DNA from 2 places in the Streptomyces sp. NPDC050548 genome. Region 1 is predicted to be linked to the other one. Evidence: riboswitches for the same ligand, from Rfam matches in the RefSeq annotation. Region 1 holds a riboswitch; the other holds the start of a gene.
The links. Region 1 has a riboswitch for glycine ahead of gcvP (aminomethyl-transferring glycine dehydrogenase). Riboswitches for the same ligand answer to the same signal wherever they lie in the genome.
Positions count from the first base shown of each region.

Region 2: linked by a shared signal. The riboswitch ahead of gcvT (glycine cleavage system aminomethyltransferase GcvT) and the one ahead of gcvP (aminomethyl-transferring glycine dehydrogenase) in region 1 are both predicted to bind glycine.

Region 1 covers NZ_JBITGV010000011.1:319,425-326,659, forward strand. Annotated here, with positions in the region: gene ACIBJH_RS29460 (ABC transporter ATP-binding protein) at 1-854, shown strand, start outside; gene gcvP (aminomethyl-transferring glycine dehydrogenase) at 952-3,837, opposite strand; glycine riboswitch at 4,017-4,112, opposite strand; gene ACIBJH_RS29470 (PRC-barrel domain-containing protein) at 4,227-4,598, shown strand; gene ACIBJH_RS29475 (DNA polymerase IV) at 4,520-6,022, opposite strand; gene ACIBJH_RS29480 (MerR family transcriptional regulator) at 6,080-6,724, opposite strand; gene ACIBJH_RS29485 (bifunctional nuclease family protein) at 6,941-7,235, opposite strand, start outside.
Region 2 covers NZ_JBITGV010000004.1:140,788-148,022, reverse strand. Annotated here, with positions in the region: gene ACIBJH_RS13865 (ABC transporter substrate-binding protein) at 1-3, opposite strand, end outside; gene ACIBJH_RS13860 (ABC transporter permease) at 57-1,055, opposite strand; gene ACIBJH_RS13855 (enhanced serine sensitivity protein SseB C-terminal domain-containing protein) at 1,399-2,187, opposite strand; gene ACIBJH_RS13850 (enhanced serine sensitivity protein SseB) at 2,339-3,124, opposite strand; gene ACIBJH_RS13845 (AAA family ATPase) at 3,189-3,878, opposite strand; glycine riboswitch at 4,028-4,120, shown strand; gene gcvT (glycine cleavage system aminomethyltransferase GcvT) at 4,273-5,394, shown strand; gene gcvH (glycine cleavage system protein GcvH) at 5,506-5,886, shown strand; gene glyA (serine hydroxymethyltransferase) at 5,901-7,160, shown strand.

The DNA.
Region 1 (7,235 bases):
AGTTGGACCGTACGCCCCCGGAGTCCCGCCCGGTAGGCGTCGTCTTCCAGGACTACCTCCTCTTCCCGCACCTCACCGCCCTCGACAACGTGGGCTTCGGCCCCCGCTGCCAGGGGGCGACCAAGGCTGAGTCCCGCGCCATCGCCACCGAGTGGCTGGAGCGGTTGGGCCTCGCCGAGCACGCCGGCGCCAAGCCCCGGGGACTCTCCGGCGGCCAGGCCCAACGCGTGGCCGTGGCAAGGGCGTTGGCGACCCGCCCACGCCTCCTGCTCCTCGACGAACCCCTGGCCGCCCTGGACGCCCGCACCCGCCTGGACGTACGGGCCCAACTCCGCCGCCACCTGGCCGAGTTCGAAGCGGTCGCGGTCCTGGTCACCCACGACCCCCTGGACGCCATGGTGTTGGCCGACCGACTGGTGGTGATCGAGCACGGCACGATCGTCCAGCAGGGCACCCCCGCCGACATCGCCCGCCACCCGCGCACGGACTACATCGCCCAACTGGTCGGCCTCAACCTCTACAAGGGCAGCGCCGAGGGTCACACGGTCACACTCGACGCAGGCCCCACGATCACCACCACGGAGGACCTGACCGGCGAGGTCTTCGTGGCGTTCCCACCAAGCGCGGTGACTCTCTTCCGAGACCGCCCCACAGGCGCCAGCGCCCGCAACCTCTGGCACTGCGAGGTGGCGGGCCTGGAAACCCACGGCGACCAGATCCGCGTAGACCTGACGGGCGAACTCCCCCTGGCGGCAGACCTGACGACACCGGCAGCGGCCGAACTGAACCTGCATCAAGGGGCATCGGTCTGGGCCGCGGTGAAGGCAACCCAGACCCACTCATATCCCACGTGAGCACCCACGCCCCTTCTTTTAGGGGCGCGGGGCTGTATCGATTTGGGGCTCCGCCACGGGGCGCGACCAGCCACAACGGCGCCGCACCCGAAAGACGTCAGTCCTCGTACGCATCCAACGGCGGGCAGGAACAAACAAGGTTCCGGTCACCAAAGGCCTGGTCGATCCGCCGTACCGGCGGCCAGTACTTATCGGCAACGGACACACCGGCCGGGAAGACAGCCTCCTCGCGCGAGTAAGCGTGCCCCCACTCCCCACCCAACGCGGCAGCGGTATGCGGCGCGTTCCGCAACGGATTGTCCTCAGCCGGCCACTCCCCCGCCCCGACCTTCTCGATCTCGCCCCGAATCGCGATCATCGCCTCGCAGAACCGGTCCAGCTCGATCAGGTCCTCGGACTCCGTCGGCTCGATCATCAGCGTCCCGGCCACCGGGAACGACATCGTCGGCGCGTGGAAGCCGTAGTCGATGAGCCGCTTGGCGATGTCGTCGACACTGACGCCCGTCGCCTTGCTGATCGGCCGCAGATCGATGATGCACTCGTGCGCGACGAGCCCACCGGGCCCGGTGTAGAGCACGGGGTAGTGCGGTTCGAGCCGCTTGGCGATGTAGTTGGCGGAGAGCACGGCAACCTGCGTGGCCCGCTTCAGCCCCTCGCCACCCATGAGCCGTACGTACGCCCAAGAGATCGGCAGAATACCGGCCGAGCCCCACGGCGCGGCGGAGATGGGCCCAACTCCCGTCTCAGGACCGGCCTCAGGCTGAAGCGGATGGTTCGGCAGATACGGCGCCAGGTGCGCGCGCACGCCGACCGGCCCGACGCCCGGCCCACCCCCGCCGTGCGGAATGCAGAACGTCTTGTGCAGATTCAGGTGGGAGACATCGCCGCCGAAGTGCCCCGGCTTGGCAAGCCCCACAAGGGCGTTGAGGTTGGCGCCGTCGACGTAGACCTGACCGCCCGCCTCGTGCACCTGCGCGCAGATGTCGGCGACGTGCTCCTCGAACACCCCGTGCGTGGACGGGTAAGTGATCATCAGCACCGCCAACTCCTCGCGGTACTGCTCGATCTTCGCCCGCAGATCCTCGACGTCGATCTCGCCGTCCTCGGCGGTCTTCACGACGACGACCTTCATCCCGGCCATCACGGCACTGGCCGCATTCGTGCCGTGCGCGGACGACGGGATCAGACACACGGTCCGCTGCTCGTCCCCGTTGGCCCGGTGGTACCCACGCACCGCCAGCAGCCCGGCCAACTCACCCTGCGAACCGGCGTTGGGCTGCAGCGACACCTTGTCGTACCCGGTGACCTCGGCAAGCTGCTCCTCCAACTCCCGGATGAGCGTGAGGTATCCCTGCGCCTGCTCGGCGGGCGCGAAGGGGTGCAGCTGCCCGAACTCGGGCCAGGTGACCGGTTCCATCTCGGTGGTCGCGTTGAGCTTCATCGTGCAGGAGCCCAGCGGGATCATGCCCCGGTCGAGCGCGTAGTCCCGGTCGGCCAGCTTGCGCAGGTAGCGCAGCATCGCGGTCTCGGAACGGTGGTCCCGGAACACGGGGTGCGTGAGGTACGCGTCATTCCGAAGCAGCCCCTCGGGCAGCGTGTCCTCGGCGGACGCGTCAAGCGCCTCAACGTCACCGTCCACCCCGAACGCGGTCCATACGGTGGCCAGTTGGGCACGCGTGGTGGTCTCGTCGCAGGCGATGGACACCCGGTCGGCGTCCACGAGGTGGAGGTTGACGCCGTCCTCGCGGGCGGCGACGACGACCTCGGCGGCCCGGCCGGGGACGCGCGCGGTCAGCGTGTCGAAGTAGCCGCCGTGCACGACCTCGACACCGCCGGCGGTGAGCCCGGCGGCCAGGATCGTCGCGTACCGGTGCGTCCGCCGCGCGATGCCCTTGAGCCCCTCGGGCCCGTGGTAGACGGCGTACATCCCGGCCATGACGGCGAGGAGCACCTGAGCGGTGCAGATGTTGCTGGTGGCCTTCTCGCGGCGGATGTGCTGCTCGCGGGTCTGGAGGGCGAGGCGGTAGGCCTTGTGGCCGTCGGCGTCGACGGAAACACCCACGAGCCGCCCGGGCAGGCTGCGCGCGAACTTCTCGTGCACGGCCATGTATCCGGCGTGCGGCCCGCCGAAGCCCATCGGCACCCCGAAGCGCTGCGTCGTACCGACCGCGATGTCCGCGCCCAGCTCGCCCGGTGACTTGAGGAGCGTGAGCGCGAGGAGGTCGGCGGCGACGGTGACGAGCGCCCCGAGCCCGTGCGCCTGCTCGATCAGCGGCTTGATGTCGCGAACGGCACCGGAGGCGCCCGGGTACTGGACGAGCACGCCGTTGATCTCGCGCTCGGCGATCTCCGCCGGGATGCCCTCGCTGAGGTCGGCGACGACGACCTCGACACCGGCCGGCTCGGCGCGGGTCTCGATCACGGCGATCGTCTGCGGCAGCGTGTCCGCGTCGACCAGGAACAGGCCCTTCTTGTTCTTGCCCATGCGCCGCGACAGCGCCACGGCCTCGGCGGCGGCCGTGCCCTCGTCGAGCAGGGAGGCGCCGGAGGTCGGCAGCCCGGTGAGGTCGGCGACCATGGTCTGGAAGTTGAGGAGGGCTTCGAGCCGTCCCTGGGAGATCTCCGGCTGGTACGGCGTGTAGGCCGTGTACCAGGCCGGGTTCTCCATGACATTGCGCAGGATCACGGGCGGGGTGAAGGTCCCGTAGTACCCGAGGCCGATCATCGAACCGAGGACCTCGTTGCGGTCCGCGAGGGAACGCAGTTCGGCCAGTACCTCGGCCTCGGTGCGGGCGCCCGGCAGGTCCAGGGAGTCGGCGTTCTTGATCACATCGGGGACCGCGGCGGCGGTGAGCTCGTCGAGCGAGCCGTAGCCGACCTGCGCGAGCATCTTGGCCCGCGCTTCCTGGTCGGGACCGATGTGGCGCTGCTCGAACGGGATGCCCTGTTCGAGCTCGGAGAGCGAAGTGCGAGGGGCGGTCATTTGGGAGGCCTCCTGGTCGGACACGACCTTCGAGGGCACCACGACAGTGGGGTGCCCGGACGGCCTCCCCCTCTGTCATCTCAACCTGAGAGCTTCACCGGCCACCCGAGGGTCACCGGTTTTCACCGTCGGTGAGAGCGAGGGCCGTCGCCGGCACCCGCCCTGCTTTCCAGAGTGACCTCGTCCGTGCGGTACGTGAGCCTGAGAGATTCCGGGGAGGATTTGCTCCTTCGGCGCCTCCGATGAAGTCTGGAGGACTCTCCCGCACGGGGTCAGCAGCCGTTCGCCAGCCTACCAGCGAGCGGTGAAGCCGAGCTTTCGAGTGGCCACCGGCCCGATTGTGCTCTTTTGTAGAGTTTACGAATGAGTTGCGACCAGGAGGAGGGCCCGTGCAGACCGATATCGATCCGCGCAACCTGATCGGCCGCAAGGCGTTCGACCGCACCGGTGCCAAGATCGGCACGATCGACGAGGTCTACCTCGACGACGCGACCGGTGTACCGGAGTGGGCGGCCATACGCACCGGCCTGTTCTCCAGGGACGCCTTCGTCCCCCTGGAGCCCAGCGAACTGATCGAGGGGACCCTGCACATCCCCTTCGAACGCTCCCTGATCAAGGACGCCCCCGACTTCGGCGTGGGCCGCCACCTCTCCCCCGACCAGGAACTCCAGCTCTACCACCACTACGGCCTCGACGTGGCCCCACCTCCCTCCTTCCCGGACCGCGACTTCGGCAGACTGGCGGGCTCGGACGACACCTGAGCCGAAGCGGCGGGAGGGACGGCGGGTCTTCGACCTTCCGGGGGCGGCGCCACCAACTGCCCTGATGCTCCGGTCAGTTCACTCGCGTCCCGCGTCACCAACGGCAGCGGCTCCGCCTGCTCCAGCTCCGGATCGTCGGTACGGAACGTCCGCACCCGCCCCGGCCCGGCATCCTCCGGCGTTTCAAATCGCACGGTGACCCGCCCCAGCCCGCTGCCCTGCACCCACCCGTGCCCGAACCCGGAGTGGTGCACATCGTGGCCCGCAGGCCAGCGCCGCTCCACGGGCGCCGACTCCTCCCCTCCGGCTTCCTCCTCCGTGTGCTCCTCCTCAAGAAGGTCGACCTGCTCCCCCGCCGCCTGCGCGAACAGGTCCTCCTGCGTGTAGTCGGCGAGCCCGGAGACTCCCACCCCGAGCAGTCGCACCCCACCCGTGGTGTCCACGGAGTCCAGCAACCGCGCCGCGGCCTCCCGCACCACCCCCGGATCGTCGGTGGGCCCACGCAGTGTCTCGGACCGGGTCAGCGTCGAGAAGTCGTAGCGCCGCACTTTGAGAACGATGGTCCGCCCCGACAGCCCGGCGCCCCGCAGCCGCCGCACACACCGGTCGGCGAGGCGCTGCACTTCCAGGCCCACCCGGATCCGGTCGTGGATGTCCACGTCGTAGGTGTCCTCGACGGACACCGACTTGGTCTCCCGCTCGGCCACCACGGGCCGCTCGTCGTGCGCGAGCGCCATGGCGTACAGGGCGTGCCCGTGTGCCTTGCCGACCAGCCGTACCAGCTCGTCCTCGCCCGCCTCGGCGATCTCGTCGACCGTGGTGATCCCGGCCCGGCGCAGATGGTCGCCCGTCGCCGGTCCGACCCCCGGCAGTGTGCGCACCGACAGCGGCCCCAGCAACGCCCGCTCGGTGCCGGGCTCGATCAGCACCAGCCCGTCGGGCTTGGCCCGCTCGGAGGCGATCTTCGCGATCATCTTGGAGGCGGCGAGGCCGACGGAGCCGGTGAGCCCCGTGACGGCTCGTATGTCGGCTCGGAGCCGCTCCCCGGCCCGCCGCGCGGACTCGGCGTCCCAGGCCGTCTCTCCGGCCTCCAGGTCCACGAACGCCTCGTCCAGGCTCAGCGGCTCCACAAGGGGCGACAGCGCCCGCAGCAAGGCCATCACCTGCTCGCTGATCGACCGGTAGAAGCCGAAGCGCGGCACGAGATACGCGGCGTTCGGAGCGAGTCTGCGCGCCTGGGCCATGGGCATCGCCGAGTTCACCCCGAAAACCCGTGCCTCGTACGACGCGGTGGCCACCACCCCGCGCGGCCCGAGCCCGCCCACGACGACGGCCTTCCCGCGCAGGCTCGGCTTGGAGGCCTGCTCCGCCGAGGCGAAGAAGGCATCCATGTCGAGATGCAGGATCGTGGGCGCGGTTCTCACATCTCCGATGCTGCCCTACGCCACTGACAATGCCCCGCTACGGCTCCCGCCGGGCCCTCAGACGGCCCGGTTGCGCCGCCTGGCCAGCTCGTCGGCGGGGTTGACTCCGACGAGGGTCTCGCCGGTGTCGACGCGCTCCCCGTGCAGCTGCGACAGGGCGCTCTCCACATCCCGCCACACCACGCCCACGGCGATCCCGAAGACGCCCTGGCCGCCCTGGAGCAGGGCGTGGACCTCGTCCGGCGAGGTGCACTCGTAGACCGTGGCGCCGTCGCTCATCAGCGTCATGCGCTCCAGATCGCGGAAGTCGCACTCCCGCAGGTGCAGAACGGCGCTGCGGATGTTCTGCAGCGACACACCCGTGTCGAGGAACCGCTTGACGATCTTCAGGACGACGACGTCCCGGAAGCTGTAGAGCCGCTGCGTCCCCGACCCGTGTGCGGGCCGCACGCTGGGCTCGACGAGCCCGGTGCGCGCCCAGTAGTCCAGTTGCCGATAGGTGATGCCTGCCGCCGCACAGGCCGTAGGGCCCCGGTAGCCGATCTGCTCGGACGCCATGGACGTCGCCCCTCCGCTGCTCGGCACGGCAGTGGGTCGATGCGGAGCGTGATCGGCCGCACTGCCATGAAGCGGGTACGGGCCACTGTCCCCGAAACTGCGTTCCGGGGCACCCCCAGCCGTACCGTCGCCGCTGCTTCTCACGCCGACCTCCGTCCTTGACCTGCCTTCTCGACGGTAGGCAGTCACCAGGGGTGCGTCAACGATCGCCACGCTAGGCACGCCGAGTGATAATCACCCTAGGAGTGGTTTCCCGTACCCCACCGCGGGGAAAGGCTAGCCGAATGCTCTCGCGGCGGGCCGCAGGACGCTCTCACACGCCGGTGGCAAATGCCAGCATTTCTCTGCCGGCCGCCGATCTCACTGGCTGTTGGTCCCGAAGTCCTCGGGCGAGATCTGGTCGAGGAACTCGCGGAACTTCTCCACCTCGTCCTCCTGCTCGTCCGGGATCGCGATGCCGGCGTCGTCGAGCACGCCGTCGCTGCCGTAGATCGGCGTCCCGGTACGCAGTGCCAGCGCTATGGCGTCGGACGGGCGGGCGCTCACCTCGACTCCGCTGGCGAACACCAGCTCGGCGTAGAAGACGCCCTCACGCAGATCCGTGATGCGTACTTCGGTCAGCTCCTGGCCGACGGCCTCCAGCACGTCCTTGAAC
Region 2 (7,235 bases), on a different contig from region 1:
CATGATGGTCTGCTTCCTCCATTGTCGGAAACTTGATGAACTCTCGGGTGCGGGCCCTAGCGGCTGCGGGGGTCGAGAGCGTCGCGGAGACCGTCGCCGAGCAGGTTGAACGCCAGGACGGTCACAAAGATGGCGAGGCCGGGAACGATCATGTACGCGGGGTCGACCTCGTAGTAGGTGACCGCGTCCCGCAACATGCCGCCCCAGGATGCCTGCGGGGGCTGGATACCGACCCCGAGGAAGCTCAGGGACGCCTCGAAGAGGATGTTCGTCGGGATGAGCAGCGTCGAGTAGACGATGATCGGGCCGACGAGGTTGGGCAGCAGCTCCCGGAAGAGGATGTACGGCGCCTTGGCGCCCATGCCCCGGGAGGCGTCCACGAACTCCCGCTCGCGCAGGGCGAGGGTCTGACCGCGGACGATACGGCCCAGGTAGGGCCAGTTGAAGAAGCCGATGACGAAGATCAGCACGCTCAGGTGCAGCGGCAGGCCGTTGAGGCCGAAGGCACCGCCCTGGAGCGTCGCCGAGATGGCGATGGCGAAGAGCAGCAGGGGGAAGGCGAGGAACGTGTCCATCAGCCGGCTGATGATCGAGTCGACCCGGCCGCCGTAGTACCCCGCGACCACGCCGAGGATGGTGCCGATCACGTTCGACAGGATCGTGGCACCGAAGGCCACCACCAGCGACACCCAGGATCCCTCAAGGATGCGAGTGGCGACGTCCCGGCCGAACTGCGGGTCCACACCGAGCGGGTGGTCCCAGCTCATGCCGCCCCAACCGCCCTTGGGCAGCGAGGTGTTGGCGTCGATCAGGTTCTGGTGGAAGGCATCGGGGTCCAGGCCGAACATGGCCTGGATGGGACGGGAGAGTGCCGCGACCAGGATCAGCAGGACGACGATGACGCCGCCGGCGACGGCGACCCTGTCCTTCTTGAACCGGGTCCAGGCGATCTGTCCAAGGGAACGGCCCTCGATCTGCCCCTTCTCGGCGCCGACGAGCACAGCCTCCGGCTGCGCCCCGGCTTCCGCTCCCGTGGTCTCGATCGGTGCGGTCACTGTGACCCGACCCCTCTCGCCGGTGGTTACCGGCTTACGCCTGCCGCGGATTAGCGGCTTTGTCGACTTGCAGTGGACACGGGGTCCTCGACCCTGTGTCTGAGTCGCGAGTCTTCAGCGTGGCTGCGATCACCCGCCAGGTCTGACGGCGAAAGTATGCGCAACCGTGATGCTTAACTAGGGATTCCGTTATCCGAACAGTGGGTAACGCCCCCCGGACGCCGGACACTTGGGACACAGCGGAGAATCGTCGTCTTTCGGGGCACCACACCGCCGTCTACGCGCGGAGAAATGTGCCGTAGACGTAAATCCTGCGGAGAAGCTGGGAAGAGGACTCGCGGGTTCAGTATCCACCACGGGCGGGTGGGTACCCGTACCCGCCCGCCTGGGCGGGCGCCACGTGGGCCTCACGGTCGTAGAACGGGCGGGTGTTCGCCCGCAGCCACAGCGCCACCGGGTCGTAGTCGTCGGACATCGCCACGGTCGACACCGGCAGCCCGTCCGGGACCGCGCCGATGGACTGCTGCATCATCGCGCGCACCGAGTCCACGGCGGGCGGACTGGTGTCGTACACATCCAGACCGATCGCGAGATACGGCGCCCCGAGCGCGGGCTGCACCCAGGCGCGGCGGAGGGTGCGGACCGCCGGGGTACGGTGGGCGTTCTGCGTGAGCAGGCCGTAGAACTGCGGGACCTCGATCGCCGGTTCCGTCAGGCGCAGGGGTCCCGCGGGCTGGCGCTCCAGGCCGGTGGCGATACGGCGCAGGTCCAGCCAGGGGATGCCGAGGCCGCCGCCGGGGGCGTGCGGGTTGAGCCAGAGGCCGAAGTGGTCCGGATAGAGGGTGCGGGCCACGTCCAGGCCGTCGACCACCTCGTAGGAGCGGTTCCAGCCGCTGGCCGACAGCTCCTGGGCGGAGGTGACGCAGGGGGCGTAGCCGTACCCCTCGACGTGCATGTTTCCGTACTGGGCGTCCGGGGAGCCGGACTGGCCGTGCCACAGGAGCATCCAGATCTGGCCGGAGTGGGGGGTCGCGAGGGCGCGCAGGAGCGCCTCGTAGGCGTCGTAGCGCCCGGGCGTCACCTGGCGCAGCATGTGCTCGACCTGGCCGGTCGCGGTGCCGCTGGCGCTCACGTGTACCGCCCCTTCTGGTGGTTGGCCTGCGTTGGGGTCCAGCTTAAGCGCCCAATGGGTCGGGGCTCAGTGTCCGTTGGCGAGTGCGGGTGCGTCGTGGCTTGGCGCGCAGTTCCCCGCGCCCCTGAGGGTGTTGCCCTTGGGGTGTTTGCTAGTGACCCTGTGTATAGAAGGGGCGCACTGTCTGCCTCATCCAGTCCGCCACCGGGTCCTGGGTCACGTCCAGGAGGACCAGGTTTACCGGCCACTTGACCTCGGTCCTGGTGAGGGCTCGGGACAGGGCGCCCATCGGGACCGCCCTCAAGTCGCCCTCCCAGCTGGTCAGTTCCACGCCCACGAACATCACCGGGTCGGCGGTCTCGATCGCGGCCAGGCAGCGGCGGGCCGTGCCGACCACGCCGGTGCCGGCGAACTCCGCGGAGGCCGCGGCCAGGAAGTCGACCGGGTCGTCCTGCCAGTCGGGCTCGAAGAGCCGGACCCGGCCGCCGCTGGTGGGGCCGTCCAGGGCGGTGCGGCCGATGCGGCACAGCTCGGCCACGGCGGGGGGCGGGAGAGGGATGCCCACCACGCCGTCCGGGTTCACCGCGATGCCCACCTGCGGAGGCAGTCCGCGGGCGAACTCCACCGCGGGCGCGATCGTGAACGACAGATGCGAGCCGACGACCTGGCGGAACTGCTCCTCGGAGCTGAAGACCGGGACGAAGGCCTGCCCTTCGATGTCCAGCGTGGGCAGGTCGAGGGGTCCGCTGTGCGGGCCGCCGCCGCTGGGCAGCGGGACCCAGACGAAGCTGCGGGCCAGCACCTCGATGATCCGGCCGCCGGCCGAGGGCAGGCCGAGGGAGACCGAGAGCACCTCCTCCAGCTCGTTGCCGGGCCATCCGCCGTGCGGATGGGGGTGGGGGTACGCCTGACCGGGGAAGTCCGCCGGGAAGTCCATCTACCTACCGCCTGCTGGTGAAACCGCCTGCTGTAAACGTGCTGTGGCAGAAAAGGCTAGCGGCTCAGTCCCCGAAGTCGATCCGGCGCAGCACGTCCGCCGCGTCCCGGTCCAGCAGGACCGCCGAGCCCACGCCGTGCGGCAGGTCGCCGCGCTCCACGGCGCGCAACAGACGGGCGGCGGCCCGGCGGTGGCGCAGGAACGCGTACCGCGAGACGCCCCGGCCGCGCTCGCGCTGGCCGTCGAGCGCGGTGTCCGGGCTGACGTCGAGGAACACCAGGTGCAGGATGCCGCCGCGGCGGCGGGCGGCGCGGGCCAGCCAGCCGCGCACCCAGGTCTGGGTGCCGCAGTCGTGCACGACGGCCCCGGAGGTGGAGCGCAGGGCGCGGTGCAGTCCCGTGTAGTGGGCGAGGCGGACCAGGGGGCGGTAGACCGCGTACGGGAGCAGCCCCGATATACGGGACATCCGGGTATCCCAGCGGTCCCGTGCGTCCTGGCTGTCGACGCGGGCGCCGTCGCCGGTCACCGCGCGCCGCATCAGCGTGGACTTGCCGCTGCCGGGCAGGCCGGTGACCACGACGAGGTCGCGGGGTCCGAAGCGGAGTCCGTGCGGGCTGCGGCCGGCCCGCTCACGGAGGTCGCGGACAACCGGTGCCGGGCGGGCCGGGCATGCCTCTCTGGCCGGGGCCGAGGGCTGCTCGGGCAGTGCTACGGCCGAGGTCGTGGCGTACACCGTGGTCCTTGTCACCGTGATCGTCCTCCCTGCGGGGTCAGGAAAGGTTCTCCCCGACGAACGTAAAGAGAAGGTAATGCACGGTGTCTCGCGGTTCCGTTCGCTTCCGGCCACAGGCCTGTTACAAAGCCTGTGCGATGATGTGCGCGCCTAACTGCATACCGGCCGCTTGAATCCGCGCGGGAGAGTCCCCAGTCACCTGGGGCGCCGAAGGAGCAAGTCCCTCCCTTGAATCTCTCAGGCCCAGTTACCGCGCGGGCGAGGCACATCTGAAAAGCGGACCGCCCGTCCCGGTGGTCCCACCCAAGGTGCAACCCATGACCGTGCGTGTCCCGCGCGGTCATGGCGAACCTCTCAGGTTCCGATGACAGATGGGGAGGAACGACCTCGCCGTCATGCCTTGGGAGACCGACCGATGAGCAGTACCGCCGCCCCCCGTCGTACCGCGCTCGACGCGCTGCACCGCTCGCTCGGTGCGACGATGACCGACTTCGCCGGCTGGGACATGCCGCTGCGCTACGGCTCCGAGCGCGACGAGCACCTCGCCGTCCGCACGAAGGCCGGCCTCTTCGACCTCTCCCACATGGGCGAAATCACGGTCACCGGACCGGAGGCGGCCCAGCTCCTCAACTACGCGCTCGTCGGCAACATCGCCTCCGTGGGCGTCGGCCGCGCCCGCTACACCATGATCTGCCGGGCCGACGGCGGCATCCTGGACGACCTGATCGTCTACCGGCTGGCCGAGACCGCATACATGGTCGTCGCCAACGCGTCGAACGCCCAGATTGTCCTGGACTCGTTGGTCGAGCGCGCCGCCGGCTTCGACGCCGTCGTCCGCGACGACCGTGACGCGTACGCGCTGCTCGCCGTCCAGGGCCCCGAGTCCCCCGGCATCCTCAAGTCACTGACGGACGCCGACCTCGACGGCCTCAAGTACTACGCCGGCCTGCCCGGCACGGTCGCGGGCGTCCCCGCGCTGATCGCGCGCACCGGCTACACCGGCGAGGACGGCTTCGAGCTGTTCGTCGCCCCCGGTGACGCGGAGAAACTGTGGGAGGCGCTGACCGAGGCCGGGGCGCCGGCCGGGCTGATCCCCTGCGGCCTGTCCTGCCGGGACACGCTCCGCCTGGAGGCGGGCATGCCGCTGTACGGCCACGAGCTGTCGACCTCCCTCACCCCCTTCGACGCCGGACTCGGCCGGGTCGTGAAGTTCGAGAAGGACGGCGACTTCGTCGGACGTACGGCCCTGGAGGCCGCCGCCGAACGCGCCGCGGCGCAGCCGCCCCGCGTCCTGGTCGGCCTCGTCGCCGAGGGCCGCCGGGTCCCGCGCGCCGGGTACTCCGTGGTCGCCGACGGCCGGGTGATCGGCGAGATCACCTCCGGCGCGCCCTCCCCCACGCTGGGCAAGCCGATCGCGATGGCCTACGTCGACGCCGCGCACTCCGCGCCGGGCACGACCGGTGTCGGCGTGGACATCCGGGGCAGCCACGAGCCGTACGAGGTCGTGGCGCTGCCGTTCTACAAGCGCCAGAAGTGACAGTCGTCGTAGCGTCGGGTCCGTGACCGGGGCGGATCGTCCCTGCTCGGCCACGCCCTCCGCGTCTCCCCCCTTCACCAGCACTCCCCCGCGTACAGGAGAATTCACGCCATGAGCAACCACCCCCAGAATCTGCGGTACAGCAAGGAACACGAGTGGCTGACGGACGCCGTCGACGGTGTCTCGACGGTCGGCATCACCGAGTTCGCGGCCAACGCGCTCGGCGATGTCGTCTACGCCCAGCTCCCCGAGGTCGGTACGACGGTGACGGCGGGCGAGTCCTGCGGCGAGCTGGAGTCGACCAAGTCGGTGTCGGACCTGTACGCACCGGTCACCGGTGAGGTCGTGGAGATCAACTCGGCCGTCGTGGACGAGCCCGCGCTGGTCAACTCCGAGCCCTTCGAAGGCGGTTGGCTCTTCAAGGTGCGGATCGCGGAAGAGCCCGGCGAGCTGCTCTCCGCCGACGAGTACACCGCTTTCACCGCCGGCTGAGGAGTCGTAGATCCATGTCCGTCCTGAACACGCCCCTGCACGAACTCGACCCGGACATCGCCGCCGCGGTCGACGCCGAGCTGCGCCGTCAGCAGTCCACGCTGGAGATGATCGCCTCGGAGAACTTCGCTCCGGTCGCGGTCATGGAGGCACAGGGCTCCGTCCTGACCAACAAGTACGCCGAGGGGTACCCGGGCCGTCGTTACTACGGCGGCTGCGAGTACGTCGACGTCGCCGAGCAGATCGCGATCGACCGGGTCAAGGAGCTGTTCGGCGCCGAGTACGCCAATGTGCAGCCGCACTCGGGCGCCTCCGCCAACCAGGCCGCCCTGTTCGCGCTGGCCCAGCCCGGCGACACCATCCTCGGCCTCGACCTGGCGCACGGCGGCCACCTCACCCACGGGATGCGGCTGAACTTCTCCGGCAAGCAGTTCAAGGTGGTCGCCTACCACGTGGACGCGCAGACCGGTCTGGTCGACATGGCCGAGCTGGAGAAGCTCGCCAAGGAGCACCGCCCGAAGGTCATCATCGCGGGCTGGTCGGCGTACCCGCGGCAGCTGGACTTCGCCGAGTTCCGCCGGATCGCGGACGAGGTCGAGGCGTATCTGTGGGTCGACATGGCGCACTTCGCCGGGCTGGTGGCGGCCGGCCTCCACCCGAACCCCGTCCCCTACGCGGACGTCGTCACGTCCACCACCCACAAGACGCTGGGCGGCCCGCGCGGCGGGATCATCCTCGCCAAGCAGTCCTTCGCGAAGAAGCTCAACTCCTCCGTCTTCCCCGGCTTCCAGGGCGGTCCGCTGGAGCACGTGATCGCTGCCAAGGCGGTCTCCTTCAAGGTCGCGGCGGGCGAGGACTTCAAGGAGCGCCAGCGGCGTACGGTGGAGGGCGCGCGGCTGCTCGCCGAGCGCCTGGTCCGGGACGACGTGAAGGCCGTAGGGGTCGACGTTCTGTCGGGCGGAACGGACGTGCACCTGGTCCTGGTCGATCTGCGCAACTCCGAGTTGGATGGCCAGCAGGCCGAGGACCGGCTCCACGAGGTCGGCATCACGGTCAACCGCAACGCCGTCCCGAACGACCCGCGGCCCCCGATGGTCACCTCCGGCCTGCGCATCGGCACGCCGGCGCTGGCGACCCGCGGCTTCACGGCCGAGGACTTCGCCGAGGTCGCGGACGTCATCGCGGAGACACTGAAGCCGTCGTACGACACGGAGGGTCTGAAGGCCCGCGTGACCGCGCTGGCGGAGAAGTACCCGCTGTATCCCGGGCTGTAGTCGGCCCCCGGGGGGGGGGGGGGGGGGGGGGGGGGGGGGGGGGGGGGGGGGGGGGGGCGCCGGCCCCCCCCCCCC